Regions from separate parts of the Janthinobacterium sp. BJB301 genome, predicted to be linked through region 2. Evidence: predicted binding sites of a transcription regulator. Region 2 holds the regulator's gene; each other region holds the start of a gene.

Region 1 (4,225 bases), on a different contig from region 2:
CAAATGCCGTCACAGCGGCTGACATTGTAGGAAACGCCAAGGCAGCCCCTGCCAAGGTGGAAATGTGTATCGGCTGCCACGGCATTCCCGGTTACAAGGCAACCTTTCCTGAAGTATTCCAGGTGCCGATGATCGGCGGCCAACCGGCAAAATATATCGAGAATGCGCTGCAAGCCTACAAGAAGGGCGACCGCAAGCACCCCAGCATGAAGGGCATTGCCAGCAGCCTGTCGGACCAGGATATCGCTGATGTCGCCGCGTATTATGCGCAACAAGCCAAGACGAACTGAGGACCAGCCAGATGAAAAAACTACTCGCCGCCCTCGTTTGCGCCACCGTCTCGTTCGGCGCCAGCGCCGCCGGCAATATCAACACGGGCAAGGCCCTGGCCGAAAAATACAGCTGCGCCACCTGCCACGGCAAGGATTACGGTTCGCCCATCGATCCGTCCTATCCGAAACTGGCGGGCCAGCACAAGGACTACCTGGAACACGCCCTGACGGCGTATAAGCGGGGCGACAAGCCCAATGGCCGCAACAACGCCATCATGACGGGCCAGGTAAAACCGCTGAGCAACCAGGACATCAAGGACCTGGCCGCCTACTTCCACAGCCTGCCGAGCACCCTGGTCACTCACCGCTGAGCGGTATCGCAGGGTCTACTAGTTGTTCTGATACCTGACAAAACCGTAGCGAGCGGCGATGAGTTGTGGCCGAGACGCGGAGCTGTGCGAATGCACAGTGAGCATCGGAGGCCGCAAATCACGACGCGCAGTAGGTTTGGTCAGGCTTTCAAGCCCACCCGGCGCGCAAGTTTATGTAAATTGCTGGCGTCCAGCCCCAGCTGGCGCGCGGCAGCGGCCCAGTTATCCTGATGCAGGACCAGCGCTTGCCGGATGGCCTGGCGCTGGCTCGCTTCCACGATCTGATGCATGGACAGCAGCGGCGCTGCCGGCATGCCGCACGCTACCGGCACAGGCGATTGCACCTCCGTGCCGGCCGGCGCTTCCAGCGCATCGAGGTCGAGCATATCCGTTTCCAGGGTCACGATGTCCTTGCGGTCCGCGCCGCGGATCACGGCTTTCAGCGCGGCCCGGCTGATCACATGTTCCAGTTCGCGCACATTGCCCGGCCAGCGGTAATGGCACAAGGCGTTTTCCGCCGCGGCGGACAGGCGCAGGCTGCGCAAGCCCAGGCGCGCGCGGTTCAGTTCCAGGAAACCACCGGCCAGCAGCAGCACGTCATTGCCCCGCTCGCGCAGCGGCGGAATCGGCACGGGATACACGGATAAACGGTGGTACAGGTCGGCGCGGAACGAACCGTCGCGCACATGCTCGCGCAGGCTGCGGTTGGTGGCGGCAATCACGCGCACGTTGACCCTGCGCGGCCGGTCCGCACCCAGGCGCTGGATTTCGCCATTTTGCAAGGTGCGCAGCAGCTTGGCCTGTATCGACAGCGGCAACTCCCCCACTTCATCGAGAAACAGGGTACCCCCTTCGGCTGCCTCGAAACGCCCTGGCCGGTCGCTGACGGCGCCGGAAAACGCACCGCGCACATGGCCGAACAATTCGCTCTCGGCCAGGGACTCGGGCAAGGCCGCGCAATTGACATGGATCAGGGGCTTGCCGGCGCGGCGCGACAGGCGGTGCAGGCGGTGCGCGCACAGTTCCTTGCCGACGCCCGTTTCCCCCAGCAGCAGCACGGGCAGTTCGGAATCGGCGACCACCTGCAATTCGTGCAGCAAGTGCGTGATGGCGCTGCTCTGGCCGACGAAATCGTGTTCCTCGCGCGGCGCTTGCGCATCGGCCAGCATGGCGCCGCCCGACAGGCGCAGGGCGCGGATTTCCGCCTCCAGGCGCGTGACGCGTACGGCCGCCTCGATGGCGCAGGCCAGCTCGCCCAGGTCGCGCTGCGCCTGCGTATCGAAAGTGCCTACCTGCAGCGCGTCGAGCGTGATCACGCCCCAGCGTTCGCCTTCCAGATCCAGCGCCATGCCCATGCAGTCGTGCACGGGCAGCGGCTCGCCGGCCCGCTCGGCGATCAGGCCATCGTAGGGATCGGGCAGGGAACTGTCGTGATGGAAGCACAGCACGCCGCGCCGCTGCAGGATGGCGGCCAGGCGCGGATGGTCGGCGACGGCGAAGCGGCGTCCCAGCGCGTCGCTGGCCAGGCCGGCCATCGCCACGGGGCGCAAGTGCTCGCCATCGAGCTTGAGCAAGGCCACGGCCTCGCAGCCGAAGTGGGCGCGCAGGCTGCCGACCAGGCGCTGCAGGCGCACGGCCACGGGCAGGTCGGCGACCAGGTCGGTGAGCAGCAGCAGGTGGATGGCAGTGGTGGTCATAAGTACCATGCAGGGTACAACGGACCATGCTTTAAAAGGGTCATACCGACCCTGCAATTTTCAAATCGTTGATTTAAAACAAGTTTTTCCTGGCACGTCGTTTGCCTAGGTAAGGGGGCCGAACCGGCATACAAGACCAAGGAAAGCTTGATGAAAACGACTCCCTCTCTCCGGGCCATTGCCGCCGCCGTCTGCGTACTGGCCATGCCCCTGTCCGTGCAAGCCCAGGCGAGCCTGCCGGCCAGCGCTGCCGCCACTGCGGCCAAACCCGCCGCCGCCACGCTCAAGCGCTATGAACTGCAAACCAATATCGTCGATGGCAAGATGGTGTTCATCGATGCCAAGGGCCAGGTCAATCCCGTGCTGGCGGCCAAGGTGGGCGACACGGTCGAACTCGTGCTGAAAAGCGGCGAAGGCGCCGAGCACGACCTGCTGATCCCGGAACTCAACGTGGCCTCGGCCAAGTTCAGCGCCAATAGCGGCAGCACCACCGTGCGCTTCAAGGTCACGCGCGCCGGCACGTTCACCTATTACTGCTCGATTCCCGGCCACCGCCAGATCGGCATGGAAGGCAAGCTGGAAGTGAGCGGCACCTCGCTGGCTGAAGCCGGGGCACCGAAGGCTGCTGGCGCCGGCAGCGCTGCCAGCGAATCGAGCCAGGCCGCCGCGCTGGCCCTGTACACGCCCGCACCGTCGCCGATGCGCGGTCCCGATCCATCGGCCGTCAGCGTGGCCGCCAATCCGGCCTCCGTGCCGGCCGCCATCGGCGCGCGCGCGCCGCAAACCCTGAAATACCGCATGGAGACGGTGGAACTGCCGGGCAAGCTCGATGACGGCACCAGTTTTACGTACTGGACCTTCAACCGGCAAGTGCCCGGCCCGATGCTGCGTGCGAAGGTGGGCGACACGGTGGAACTGACCCTGTTCAATGCCAAGGACAGCAAGATGATCCACTCGATCGACCTGCACGCAGTGACGGGCGGCCATGGCGGCGGACAGCACACGCAGGTGGCGCCGGGGCAGGAAAAAACGGTCACCTTCAAGGCGCTCAATCCGGGCCTGTACGTGTATCACTGCGCCACGCCCCTGGTGCCGCAGCATATCGCGGCCGGCATGTACGGCATGATCCTGGTCGAACCGGAAGGCGGTCTGTCAAAAGTCGACCGCGAGTATTACGTGATGCAGGGCGAGATGTACACGGGCCGTCCGCACGGCGCGCCCGTGCACCAGGAACCGAACCTGGAAAAAATGGCCAATGAACTGCCCGACTACTACGTCTTCAACGGCGAAGTGGGCGCCTTGAGCAAGACGCACAAATTGCAGGCGAAAGTCGGCGAGACGGTGCGCATCTATTTCGGCGTTGGCGGCCCGAACAAGATTTCATCGTTCCACATCATCGGCGAGATCTTCGACAAGGTGTACAGCGAAGGCTCGATCAGCAGCCCGAAACACGATGTGCAAACCACTCTGGTGGCACCGGGCGGCGCGACCATCGTCGAACTCAAGGTACAGCATCCGGGCAGCTATCTGCTGGTCGACCATGCCTTGTCGCGCGCCGGCAAGGGCGCCGTGGGCGTGCTGGAAGTGACTGGCGAACCCGTGCCCGGCGTCTACCACGCGGGCGCCCGCCAATAAACCCTATTCATCATCAAGGAACTGTTATGGAAATGATCGAGCTATCCCTGGGCCAACTGGCTCGCCGCATCCCTGGCGCCACGCGCCTGTTCGATGCGCACCGCCTGGATTTCTGCTGCGGCGGCAACAAGACCCTGCGCGCAGCGGCCGAAGCGGCCGGCGTGGACACGGCGCCCATCGTCGAGGAACTGCGGCTGCTGGCAGGGCGCGCAGATACCAGCGGCGAGCGTGACTGGCAGGAAGCCTCGGC
Region 2 (4,225 bases):
AATACACCATGCCCAGCACGGCATTGAGGGGCGTGCGGATTTCATGGCTCATGTTGGCCACGAAATCGCTCTTGGCACGGTTGGCCGCCTCGGCCCGGTCGCGTTCCTGCTCCAGCTCCGCCGCGCGCGCTTCGAGTTCCTGCTGAAGGCGGTCGCGTTCGCTCATCAGGCCGTTGAACGCTTCCGTCAGTTCGCCGATCTCGTCGCGCTGCTGTACCGGCACGGGGGTGAAACGGCTGCCGCTGGTGCGCAGGGCCAGCAGGGTGTCGCGCAGGCGCACCAGCGGCGACAGCAGGCGTACGGTGACCAAGCCCAGAACAAAGGCGGCCAGCAGCGAAGCGAGGATGCTCCACAGCACCAGCCGGTACAGTACGCCATCGAACGGTTCGAAGGCATCCTCGACGGGCAGCGAGGCGGCCAGCAGCCAGTTCACGGATTTCAGGCGCTTGAAGCTGTTGACGGCCGTGATGCCGCGGCTGTTGGTGCTGACCATGCTGCCTTCGCCATCCTCCTTCAGCAGCTGGGTGGTCGTCAGGTTGGCGTTCGGCTTGCGCGGCTGCAGCAAACGGCTGGTATCGGGGTGCAGCACGTAGCGCGGCACGGCGCCGCGCGTGAGGATGAAGTAATAGCCGCTCTTGCCGATCTTTTCCGAGCGCAGGCGGCCCAGCAGATTGTCCTTGTACAGGCGCAGCACGCCGATCACCACGCCGGCCACCTGGCCATCGGCGGCCAGCACGGGCGCCACCATCTGCACGATGGGCATGCCGCTCGACTTGCCCAGCATCGGCTCGGTAATCATGGGCTGGCGCGTGCGCAGGACGGTCTGGAAATACTCGCGCTCGGCGACGTTGATGCCGGCGCGCCCCGTCACTTCCGGCATGTCGGCCACGATGGCGCCATGCGCGTCGAGCACCAGCACGTCGTCGAACAGCACCAGCATCGAGCGGCGCGCATAGTATTCGCGCAGTTTGGCGGGCTGGGCGATCAGTTCCGGCGGCTGCTGCCTGGCCGTCAGGGTGACAATCTGCAGCAGCATGCCCAGCTTGTCGTCGAGCTCGGCAGCGGTGCGGCTGATCAGCGATGACTGCTGGCTCAGCAGTACTCGGGTGAAGTCGTCGCGCATGTGCTGCACCTGGATCATGGTGACCAGCGCGATCATGGCGATCGAGGTCAGGCTGGTGGCCAGCGCGACTTTTGCTTTAATGCCGAGAGGCTTCATGATTTCCTTTTCAGTGCCGGGCGGCACAGGCGGCAGATAATGCTGTCAGGAATTTTCCTATCAATACCCCAGCTTGGCAAGCGCCGCCGCGCAAATTGCCCGCCCCGTATGGGCTTTTGACGATGTTGCCATATAATTAAAGGCTGGACGTCGTTTATTCGCCGAATTTACGGTGAAATTGGCATACGGCAACCCTGTATGCAGCTGTATGCAGTAAACTTGTTGTTGCATTTTCTAAAAGGTACCGACATGACTGAAGCGCTACTCACTCCCACCTTGCCCACCGTGAACGTGGAGGCGTTGCGTGCACGATGCTCGACCTGCAGCATGCATCAATTGTGCCTGCCGATGGGCCTCGATGTGGGCGACATGGATAGGCTGGACCAGATCATCGGCCGCCGCCGCAAGATCGTGCGTGGGGCCTCGCTGTTCCGCATCGGCGACTCGTTCCAGAATCTGTACGCGATCCGCCTCGGGCACTTCAAGACCTACCAGATCAATCCGGGTGGCGAAGAGCAGGTGACGGGTTTCCAGATGGCCGGTGAACTGCTGGGCATGGATGCCATCAGCGCCGACCGCCACCACTGTAATGCGGTGGCGCTGGAAGACAGTGAAGTGTGTGAAATTCCGTTTTCCAGCCTGGAACAATTGCTGGGCAATATGCCGACCCTGCTGCGTCATTTCCACCGCATGATGAGCCAGGAAATCACGCGCGAGCAAAGCGTCATGCTATTGCTGGGCAATATGCAGGCGACTCAGCGTTTTGCCGCCTTCATCGTCAACCTGGCGTCGCGCTATGAAGCACGCGGCTATTCGGGCAGCAATTTCCAGTTGCGCATGTCGCGTGAGGAAATCGGTAACTATCTGGGCCTGACCATCGAAAGCGTCAGCCGCTTATTGTCGAAATTCAAGAAGGAAGGCTGGCTGCGCGTCTCGAACCGCGAGATCGAAATCCTGCAGCCGGCCAAGTTGAAAGCCATTACGGCCGGCACGGACGTCTGCAAATAAGACTTACAGTTCCTCGTCCGCATGTAGCGCGATGCTGCGTTGCAGGGGCCAGGTCCAGATGCCGGACAGGCGCCACTCGCGTTTGTCGTTTTCCACCAGCACTTGCCAGCGGCTGCGTTCGAGCATCGGCAGTGCTACGGAAAAATTGCCGGCCGCATCGGGCTGCACCAGCAGCTTGATATCCTTTTCCGGCAGGGTCGCATGCGCCAGGTGCAGCAGCAAAGGCGCCTGATAGGCCTTGCCGAAGCTGTGCACGGAACCACTGAGGCGCGCTGCAGCCACGTCATATGACAGGCGCGTATCCATGGCCAGGTCGCTGGCGATCGTGTCGCGCTTCAAATCCTGGTTGATCGCCTTGCCCTGCTTGTAATAATCGCCCACCACCAGCGCATCGGGCTGCGTAAACGCGATATAGCCCATGAAGCTGCCGACGACCACGGACAGGCCGGGACCGATCATCAGCAGCCATGGCCAGCGATGCTTGTACCACGGTGCAACGGGTGCTTGCAGTTTCAGACTGTCGGACATGATATTTCTCCTGTTTAATCAGCCAGTCCCCGCATGGGGACCGGCCTTCCTGCAACTTCGTGGCGGCGGCGAGGGCACCCGGTCCCCGTCCGCCTTTCCTTGTTAACGTGGCACGATGAATACCGCGCTTTCACGCACATGCAGCGATGGATCGTCCAGCGATTGCAATTCGATCGCAATCTTGTTTGAGCCCTTCTCGCCGACGCCGTGCGGCACGCGCAGGCGGATCGGCCAGCCCAGCGTTTCCGTCGGCTGCAAGGTCACTTCTTCGCGCGTCAGCAAGGTCAGGCCCGGCAAGCCGGAAGCGCTGATTTTAAAATGCTGGCTTTGCTCGGACGTATTCATGATCTGCAGGCGGTAGACGTTTTCGATCATGCCGTCCTCCACTTCGCGTCCCATCGAACCGCGGTCGCGGATCACGTCCATTTTCAGGGGCGTGCGCAGGGCCAGCGAGGTACACACGGCGATGATGATCAGGGCCAGGATGGAAGTGTAGATCAAGACGCGCGGGCGCATGGCGCGCTGGCGTATCTGCTTCGAATTGAAGTTGTTTTCCATCGCATGGTCGGTGCTGTAGCGTATCAGGCCACGCGGCCGCTCGACCTTGTCCATCACGCTGTTGCAGGCATCGACGCAGGCGGCGCAGCCGATGCATTCATACTGCAGGCCGTTGCGGATATCGATGCCGGTCGGACACACCTGCACGCACAGGGTACAGTCGATGCAATCGCCCAGCTTGTCGTTGTTGCCGGCCTTCTTGCTCATGGCGCCACGCGGTTCGCCGCGCTTGGCATCGTAGGTGATGATCAGCGTGTCCTGGTCGAACATGGCGCTCTGGAAGCGCGCGTAGGGGCACATGTATTTGCACACCTGCTCGCGCAGCCAGCCCGCGTTGCCGTAGGTTGCCAGGCTGTAGAACAAGACCCAGAACCATTCCCAGGGACCGAAATTGAGGGTGGTGACCGACTGCGCCAGTTCCTTGATCGGCGTGAAGTAGCCGACAAAGGTAAAGCCCGTCCACAGGGCGATGGCGCCCCATACCAGGTGCTTGGCCGTCTTCTTGAAGGCCTTGCGCACGGAAGGGCCCTGCTTGTCGAGGGCCATGCGCGCGCTGCGCGTGCCCTCGATGCGGCGTTCGACCCACAGGAAAATTTCCGTGTATACCGTTTGCGGGCAGGAGAACCCGCACCACACCCGCCCGGCAATGGCCGTGACGAGGAACAACAAATACGCACAGATGATCAGCAGGGCCGCCAGATAGATGAAATCCTGGGGCCACAGCACGACGCCGAAAATGTAGAACTTGCGCGTGGTCAAATCGAACAGCAGGGCTTGCCTGCCATTCCAGGTCAACCACGGCAAGCCGTAGAACGCCAGCTGGGTAAGCCATACGCATACCCATCGCCAGGTAGCGTAGCGTCCTTTGGCCTCGCGAGGGTAGATTTGCTCGCGGGCCGCATACATCTTGAT
Region 3 (4,225 bases), on a different contig from region 2:
TGATATATTTTAAGTTTGACGCCAATCCGAAGATTGACGCTGCACTTACATCAAATGCCCACACTTATCGACTGTTAATTGTTAAAGAACTGTATTCGGCTACTGCTTTCGCGCTATCGACAAAGCGTTGTGTTTGTCAGCTGCGAAGAAGGAAGAGTATGAAGCGTTTGCAGCATTTCGTCAACCTTCTTTTTTACTACACAGCCCCGGAAGGCCGTCCCTTTTGTGCCGCAAACCAGTGCGTCTCATCGGGGAGGCGAATCATATCAAAGACCGTCGAAGTTTGGCAAGCGCTTTTCCAGGAAAGCGTGCATGCCTTCTTTTTGCGCAGGCGTACCGAAGGCGGCCTGGAACAAACGACGCTCGTAGGCGACGCCATCCGTCAAGGTAGTTTCAAAGGCGCGGTTGACGCAATCCTTGATCATCATGGCAACCGAGGTCGGCATGGCGGCAATGGTCTTGGCGGCAGCCAGGGTTTCTTCCAGCAATTTATCGGCCGGCACCACGCGCGATACGAGGCCGATGCGTTCCGCCTCGGCAGCGTCAATGGTGCGCGCCGTCAGAAACAGGTCCATGGCCTTGGCCTTGCCGATGGCGCGCGGCAGACGCTGGGTGCCGCCCGCGCCCGGCGTGACGCCGACCTTGATTTCCGGCTGGCCGAATTTGGCGCTGTCGGCAGCGATCAGGAAGTCGCACATCATGGCCAGTTCGCAGCCGCCACCGAGCGCATAACCAGCCACCGCGCCCACCACAGGTTTGCGCACGCGCAAGATATGTTCCCAGTTGCGGCTGATGTAGCCCTGGGTAAAAGTGTCCGGATAGGTGTAATCGGCCATGGCGGCGATGTCGGCGCCGGCGGCAAACGCTTTTTCGCTACCCGTGAGCACGATGCAGCCGATATTCTCGTCGGCGTCGAACTTCAGCAAGGCGTCGCCCAGCTCATTCATCATGTTGTCGTTCAAGGCATTCAATGCCTTCGGGCGATTCAGGCGGATGACCGCCACTTTGTCCTGGATATCGATGATCAAGTCTTCGTATTGCATATAGTCTCCTCTGGATGAACACGGTGCAACGATTGTAGCGGCTAACGGCAGCGGCGCGGCAGGCGCGCTGCTATTATTGTGAGCCTGATCATTTTCATATCGAGCAAGATATTTTCTCCGCCCTCTTCCAGTACTGCGCCCATTACCTGCGCGGCGACGGCAGCGCCGCCAGCGTCAATTTCCGCCGCCTGTGGTTCAGCAACGGCCTCAATTGCTTCGGCGCCCAGATCACCTCGCTGGCCCTGCCCTTGTGCGCGGTACTGTTATTGCATGCGACGCCGGAACAGATGGGCGTGCTGGTTGCCCTGCAGGCGCTGCCGTTCGCCCTCTTCGGCTTGCCCGTCGGCGTGCTGCTGGACCGGCGCAGCAAGCACCCGATCATGCTGTTCAGCGAAAGCATGTCCGGCCTGGCCCTGGCCAGCGTGGCCGTGGCTTACTGGTGCGGCGTGCTGTCCATGCCGTGGTTATATATAGTGGGGTTCATCATCGGCACGGGCTTCGTCGTCGGTGGCGGTGCCGAACAGGTGTTTCTGACTTTCCTGGTGGGCCGCGACGGCTTGATCGATGCGCAATCGAAATTTGCCGCCACCGAATCGGCTTCGCGCCTGATCGGCCCCGGCCTGGCCGGCGTGCTGGTGCAAGTCTTGTCAGCGCCCGTCGCCATCCTGTGCACGGCTTGCGGCTATCTGATTTCCGTCTTCAATTTGCGTGCCATGAGCGTGCGCGACCCGCGCCCCGCCCCATCCGACAAGCACGCCTTGCGCGACATCGCCGACGGCTTGCTGTTCGTCTGGCGCGAACCGCTGCTGCGCGCGCTGGCCTGGGGCGCCGGCATCTGGCACTTCCTGTTCTACGCCAGCATGGCCTTGACGGTGCTGTTCGCCACGCGCGACCTGGGCATGAGTCCTGGCGTGCTGGGCATGACGCAGATGCTGGGCGGCGCCGGCGTGCTGCTCAGCGCCTTCATCGTCAAGCCATTGACGAAGCGCTACGGCGCCGGCCGCACCATCCTGATCGGCCTGGCATCGACCTCGCTCTGCTTTGCCCTGACGCCAACGATTCCCGCCGCGCTGTTCGGCAGCGCGGCCGCCAGCGCCGTGGCGTATGCCATATTGATGTTCTTTTTCGATTGCGGCGTGATGCTGTTCTTTATTCCCTATCTGGGCCTGCGCCAGAAGGTCACGCCCGACCCCATGCTGGGCCGCATGACGTCGACCATGCGCTTCCTGACGGTGGCGACGGCGCCGCTGGGCGCGCTGGCCGCCGGCTGGATCGCGGAACACTTTGGCGTGCGCAATGGCCTTGCCTGCATCGCGGCCGGCAGCATCCTGTTGACAGCAGCCATGGTGTGGGGCACGCCGCTGCGTAGCGTGCGCACCTGACGCCATGAATGGGCATACACTGCTAAAAGATTGCCTTGGCGACACTATTCACGCCAAAGCCTGTGAGGTTTGATTTACATCAAGGTTTTAATTGATATAAATCCATAAGCTGTCTTACATCACTTGAGGAGCACGCTATGTTTAACACCATCTTATTTCCCACCGACGGCTCGCCGTTGTCCGACAAGGCCGCCGAGACCGCCCTCGCCTTCGCCCAATTGAACAAAGCCAAGCTGGTCGCCATCAGCGTGGTGCAGCCCTTTCCGTTTTCGCCGATGGCCGACGGCGGCATCGTGCTCGACGCCAGCCTGTATGAACAGCAGATGCAGGAAGCGTCGCAACGCGCCATCGACAAGATCGGCGCAGCGGCCCGCACCGCCGGTGTACCCTTCGAAGGCGTGGTGGCCGTGTCACCGAGCCCGCACGATGAAATCGTCAATGCGGCGCAGACCTATCATTGCGACATCATCCTGATGGCCTCGCATGGCCGCAAGGGCTTGAACAAGCTGTTCGTGGGCAGCGAAACGCAAAAAGTGCTGGCCCACACGCACTTGCCAGTGATGGTTCTGCGCTAAGCTGACGCCAGACCATCACCCCCCGGCGCCGCGCACCTCCTCTAGCGCGCCGGCGCCTGTTTCGGCAACAACACCCACACGGCGCCGCTCTGCTTCATGCGGCCCGCATTCTCGGCCGCTTCCGCGCCAAAGCCAAAGAAATAATCGACACGGATCGGCCCGCGAATGGCGCCGCCCGTATCCTGCGCCATCACCAGGCGCTGCATGGGAATCTCGCTATTGGCTTGCGTGGTGGACAAAAACACGGGCGCGCCCAGCGGCAGGAAGCGCGAATCGATGGCTACCGAGCGCTGCGGCGTCAGCGGCACGCCCAGCGCGCCCTTCGGCCCCACTTTCGGGTCGGGCAGACGCTCCTCCTTGAAGAACACATAGCTGGGATTAGCGTTGAACAATTCATCCTTGCGCGTGGGATGGCCGGCGATCCACGCCTTGATGCCTTGCGCGGATGCCTGGCTCAAGGTCAGCTCGCCCTTGTCGACCAGGTAGCGGCCGATCGATTTGTACGGATGGCCGTTTTGATCCGCGTACGCCACGCGCACGGTTTCCTGCGTATCGGTCAACTGCACGCGCCCGGAACCCTGCACTTGCAGGAAGAACGCCTCAACTTCATCATCCACCCACAGCAATTCCTTGCCCGTGACGGAGGTGGCGCGCTCGATGTCGGCGCGGGTTGCGTACGGTATCACCTTCTTGCCGACCAGCTTGCCACGCAAGCGCATGTTTTTCAATTCCGGATACACGCCGGACAAGTCCACCGAGACCAGGTCGTCAGGCACCTTGTACAGCGGTGTCTGATATGGACCGCCGCGCTTGCGCGCGCCGTGCAGCAATGGCTCGTAATAACCGGTCACCAGTCCAGTATTGGCGCCATCGGCGGTGACGACTTGATTGGGCACAAAGAAGGTCTCGAAAAACAGGCGGATGGCCTTGTCGCTGTCGGCATTCACCTGGCGCGCAATCGTGCACGATTCTTTCCAGTCAGGACGCTTGACCAGCACGCCGCACGAAGCCATGAAGGCGGGCCAGGCGGCGCGCATGTCGTCGCGGGCCCAACCTGGCAAGGCGGCAAACTTGGCGGGCACGAAGGTGGGCGCCGCCACATCCGTGGCATCCTTGGCATCGGCAGGCTTGGCCGGCACCGGCCTGACGACGGTCGGCGCAATGGCGGGCGCCTTGCCGCTGGAAGCAGCGGGCGGCGCGACGGGCGGCGTGGTGCAGGCGGACA
Region 4 (4,225 bases), on a different contig from region 2:
GGCTGGCCGCTTCCGGGCGCGACCAGCCGCGGAACAGCCGCACGCGGATGCTGGCCAGCGCGGCGAACGTGGCGTCGTGCGTGACGAGGCGCTCCGCATAGCGCGAACCCGTGCGGCCAATGGCCAGCAGGCGGATGCCGGCGGACGGGCCGAACACGTCGAACAGGATCGCGGTGGACGCATGCAGGCCGGCGATCGAGGTGGCGGTAATAAACCAGCCGGACAAGCCCAATAACGCCATGCCGGACACCGCCGTCAGGGCCGCCAGCAAGGCGCCGCCGATCAGCTTGCCGGGCTGGGCCAGCAGCAACTGGCGCAGGACGGGGTTGCGTATCAGTGAATTTTTCATGCCTGCTGCTCCTGTACCAGGACCCGGGCATCGACCTGCACCGTGCGCTGCAGCCGGCCAGCCAGCACGGGGTCGTGCGTGGCGACGATCATCGTCTTGCCTTTCGCCAGTGCCAGCAAGGCGTCCGTCACGCGCGCCGCCGTTTCGCTGTCCAGGTGCGCCGTCGGTTCATCGACCAGCAGCAGGTCGGCATGCGGATGCAGGGCCACGCGGGCCAGGGCCAGGCGCACGGCTTCGCCGCCGGACAAGCCCTGGCCACCATCGCTGAGCATGACGGCCGGCTGCGCCTGCGCCACGGCAGCCAGGTCAGCCAGGTGCAGGGCCTGCGTCACTTGCGCGGCGTTCGCGCCAACGCGGCCCAGGGTCACATTCTGGCTGACGGACGCGGCAAACACGTGCGGGCGCTGCCCCATCCAGGCCATGCGCTGGCGCAAGGTATTGACCGTGCTGTCGGTCAGGCGCACGCCGCCGATGCGGATGTCGCCGCCGCTGGCGGGCAGCAAGCCGGCCAGCAAGGACATCAAGGTGGTCTTGCCGGCGCCGCTGGCGCCCAGCAGGGCCACATGCTCGCCGGCAAGCACCTTCAAGTCGAAACGGTCGAACACGGGGGCCTCGCCGGGATGGGCAAAGCGCAATTGCCGGAGCTCCACGGCGGGCGGTGCCGCCACCGCCATGGCGGCGGCGGAGACGGCGGCAGGCAGTACCTGCGCGCCAGGCAGGGGCACACCCTCGCCCGCCAGGTCGTGCAAGCCGGCCAGGCCCGCTTCGCCGGCTGCCTTGTCATGCCAGACGGCAGCCAGTTCGCGCAAGGGCTCGAAAAACGCGGGCGCCAACAGCAGGATGAACAAGCCCTGCCCCAGGTTCAGTTCCCGGCCCCAGGTGCCGAAATTGATGCTGCCCAACAAGGAGAAACCGATAAACGCCGCCACCATGGCCACGCCCAGCGCGGAAAACAGTTCCAGCACGGCGGACGACAAAAAAGCGATGCGCAGCACCACCATCGTGCGCCGGCGCACGGATTGCGACGAGGCGTCCAGCCGTTCAGCCGTGGCGTCGACGGCGTCGAGCGCGCGCAAGGTGGCCAGGCCGCGCAGGCGGTCCAGCAGAAAGGCGTTCATGCTGCCCATCTCCACCATCTGTGCGCGGCTGGCCGCTTGCGCGCCCATGCCGACAAGGGCCATAAAGACGGGAATCAGGGGCGCGGCGATGAGCAGGATCAAGGCGGCGATCCACGACAGCGGCGTCACTGCGGCGAGGATCACGAGCGGCACGAGCATGACTTTCCAGCGTGCCGGCTTGTAGCGCACCAGATACGGCACGATGGCTTCGGCCTGTTCGGCGATGACGCTGGCCGCCTGGCCCGACTGGGCGCGCTGGCGGTCCAGCGGCGAACGCTGCGCCAGCGCTTGCGCCACTTGCGCCCGCAAGGTCGACAGGTGCTCGCGCGCCGCCGCATACATGCGCCGCGCGCCCCACGCTTCGCAGCCGGCGCGCAGCACACCCAACAGCAGCACGCCAGCGGCTGGCAACAGGGCCGCACGCCAGGGCGCACCGCCCTGCATGGCTTGCACGGCCCAGGCCAGCAAGGCCGCTTGTGGCAGCCACAGCAAGGCGGCACCGCCCTGCGCCAGGCTGGCGACACGGGGAAGAATAAAGCGGGGCAACGACAAGAGCGTGGTCGGCATATCTATACTTTTTGAGTTTTCAGAATTTTCTGTAAATTCGATATTTTGTATAATACTGCGAAACATGACATATATCAATTGACCCTGCGGGTGTGGCGTGAAAAAATTCAGATAATTATGAAAACTCAACATATCCAAATGACGCCGCTGATCCTGACCTTCGTCAGCCATTTCGGCGAGATGGGCAGCCGCTGGGGCTTTAACCGTACGGTGGGGCAAGTGTACGCCTTGTTGTTTGTCGCGGAGCATCCTTTACACGCGGATGAAATCGCGGAACACCTGAGTTTTTCACGCTCGAACGTGAGCATCGGCCTCAAGGAATTGCAGGGCTGGGGCTTGATACGCCAGTCGCGCATTCCCGGTGATCGGCGCGAGTATTTTTCCTCGCTGGGCGATGTGTGGCAAATCTTCCGCGTGGTGGCCGCCGAGCGCCGCCGCCGCGAAGTGGCACCCACCCTGACGGTGCTGCGCGAATCGCTGCTGGCGCCGGCCACGGAACCCGTCGACCAATATGCGCAGGAGCGCATGCGCGAAATGTATGAATTGGTCGACCTGGCCAACACCTGGTTCGACGACTTGCAGCGCCTGTCGCCCGAATCGATGGCGCAACTGATGAAAATGGGCGCCAAGGTGCAAAAACTGCTCAACGCCAAGGATCGCCTGTTTGGCGTCAGCAACAACAGCGACTGACGCCCCCTCCCTTCCCCAAGGCAAGACGCCGCCAGCACAAACTGGCGCCTTTGTCACGCCATTTCCCAACCTCATGATGGCTATCGCTGGCACAGCCAAACATAGCCATATACGATGTTGTCAAGCCAGCCAATAGAATTATTAAAATTGTATTAATTTATATCAAGAGTAAGCTTTCATATGCGTATTCACTACGCGCAGGAAATAGGTAAAAGCAGCTAAAACGGGCAATGGGATGACTTCCCCGGCATGCAGGGACGCGTCCCGACACTATGAAGCGACTGTCTCAAGCACAAGGGGATTTTCATGAAAAGCATAAAGAGCATTGCCATCAAGGCATCCATGCTGGCCGCAATGACTGTACTGGCAAGTGCGGCGCAAGCGGCCACCTGGGTGGATGTGGGTCCGGCCAGCGGTTTCGTCATCGCCGGCAGCACCGTCACCTATTCACCATCGCCGGCACTGCAGGTGAAATATTATGACGATAACCTGGTGCCACAGAGTCCCTCGGACATCCAGGGTTATATCAATGGCGTGTTCGGCACCAGCCTGGGCGCCGCCGTCTCGTATTGCGACAACGCCACCTCGGGCTGCACTGTCGGCACCACGGCAGGCTTGAGTGGCGGTGTCAATTCCTATACGAGCGCGGCCGCCTATGACTACCTGGCCATCCACTTCGGCCAGGGCGAACTGGTGTTCCACTGGGCCGCACCCGTGGCTGCCGGCACCACCTTCACGGTGGCGGGCCTGCCCAAGGATCTGAGCAACTACAGGGCCTTCATTTCCGCCGTGCCGGAACCTGAAACCTATGCCATGCTGCTCGCCGGCCTGGGCCTGCTGGGCTTCCTGGCACGCCGCCGCCAAGGAAAGTAAGCCGCATGAACGGCAGCGGCGCACCAGCGCCCGCTGCCGCCCTCCACACGCACGGCCTGTTTACGCCGCACTTGCGGCGCCAGGCCCACTGTTTACACTATTTTTAGACTCCCCTCGCTATGCTTGGCGGCATCCACTGCCGACCGACGAGGGAGTCCTCATGCATGAACAACCGTTTCAGCCACGCGCACGCAAGGTGCTCCGCCAGCACCTGCCCGTGCGGGAACGGCTGCGCCTGGCCCGACTGGCCAACAGAAAAATCATTTCGGCATGCTCGGCGCTGCTGTGCGCGGCGCCACTGCTGTATTTGCTGAGCGTGGTACTGTTTGCGCAGCCGTGAGCAGCTGCGCGAAAACCGAATGGAGGGAAAGAGGAGCTGCGTTGCGGCAGTTTGCCGCCGCATGATCGTGGCCAGTATGAAACTGGTCCGCCCAGAGGGAATCGAACCCCCATTCACGGTTTAGAAGACCGTTGTCCTATCCGTTGAACGATGGGCGGAGAGGTGCAGTATTTTAATCCATGCGCGCCAGCAATGAAATGCCAGCGCGGAATAGAAAACGGGCTGTCATTTCTGACAGCCCGCTTATGACTTTGGTCGGAGTACAAGGATTCGAACCTTGGACCCCCT

What was found. The regulator FNR, encoded in region 2, switches genes on or off when oxygen is low (the NO sensors DNR and NnrR bind a similar motif). The targets are predictions, from matches to a motif close to TTGATNNNNATCAA.
Region 1: the regulator FNR is predicted to act here: its motif matches at 2,409-2,422, upstream of nirK (copper-containing nitrite reductase).
Region 3: the regulator FNR is predicted to act here: its motif matches at 2,495-2,508, upstream of CSQ91_RS25425 (universal stress protein).
Region 4: the regulator FNR is predicted to act here: its motif matches at 2,099-2,112, upstream of cydD (thiol reductant ABC exporter subunit CydD).

Annotation. Positions count from the first base shown of each region.
Region 1 is NZ_PDZJ01000002.1:856,439-860,663, reverse strand. It holds gene CSQ91_RS17205 (c-type cytochrome) at 1-290, shown strand, start outside; gene CSQ91_RS17200 (c-type cytochrome) at 302-643, shown strand; gene norR (nitric oxide reductase transcriptional regulator NorR) at 784-2,340, opposite strand; gene nirK (copper-containing nitrite reductase) at 2,491-3,975, shown strand; gene ytfE (iron-sulfur cluster repair protein YtfE) at 4,002-4,225, shown strand, end outside.
Region 2 is NZ_PDZJ01000004.1:60,920-65,144, reverse strand. It holds gene CSQ91_RS22330 (response regulator) at 1-1,219, opposite strand, end outside; gene fnr (fumarate/nitrate reduction transcriptional regulator Fnr) at 1,469-2,227, shown strand; gene CSQ91_RS22320 (FixH family protein) at 2,231-2,755, opposite strand; gene ccoG (cytochrome c oxidase accessory protein CcoG) at 2,858-4,225, opposite strand, start outside.
Region 3 is NZ_PDZJ01000005.1:297,834-302,058, reverse strand. It holds gene CSQ91_RS25435 (enoyl-CoA hydratase) at 267-1,043, opposite strand; gene CSQ91_RS25430 (MFS transporter) at 1,142-2,425, shown strand; gene CSQ91_RS25425 (universal stress protein) at 2,563-3,000, shown strand; gene mltA (murein transglycosylase A) at 3,042-4,225, opposite strand, start outside.
Region 4 is NZ_PDZJ01000001.1:714,495-718,719, reverse strand. It holds gene CSQ91_RS03265 (amino acid ABC transporter ATP-binding/permease protein) at 1-349, opposite strand, end outside; gene cydD (thiol reductant ABC exporter subunit CydD) at 346-2,034, opposite strand; gene CSQ91_RS03255 (GbsR/MarR family transcriptional regulator) at 2,173-2,724, shown strand; gene CSQ91_RS29120 (PEP-CTERM sorting domain-containing protein) at 3,031-3,597, shown strand; gene CSQ91_RS03245 (hypothetical protein) at 3,758-3,937, shown strand; tRNA gene CSQ91_RS03240 (tRNA-Arg) at 4,021-4,095, opposite strand; tRNA gene CSQ91_RS03235 (tRNA-Pro) at 4,190-4,225, opposite strand, start outside.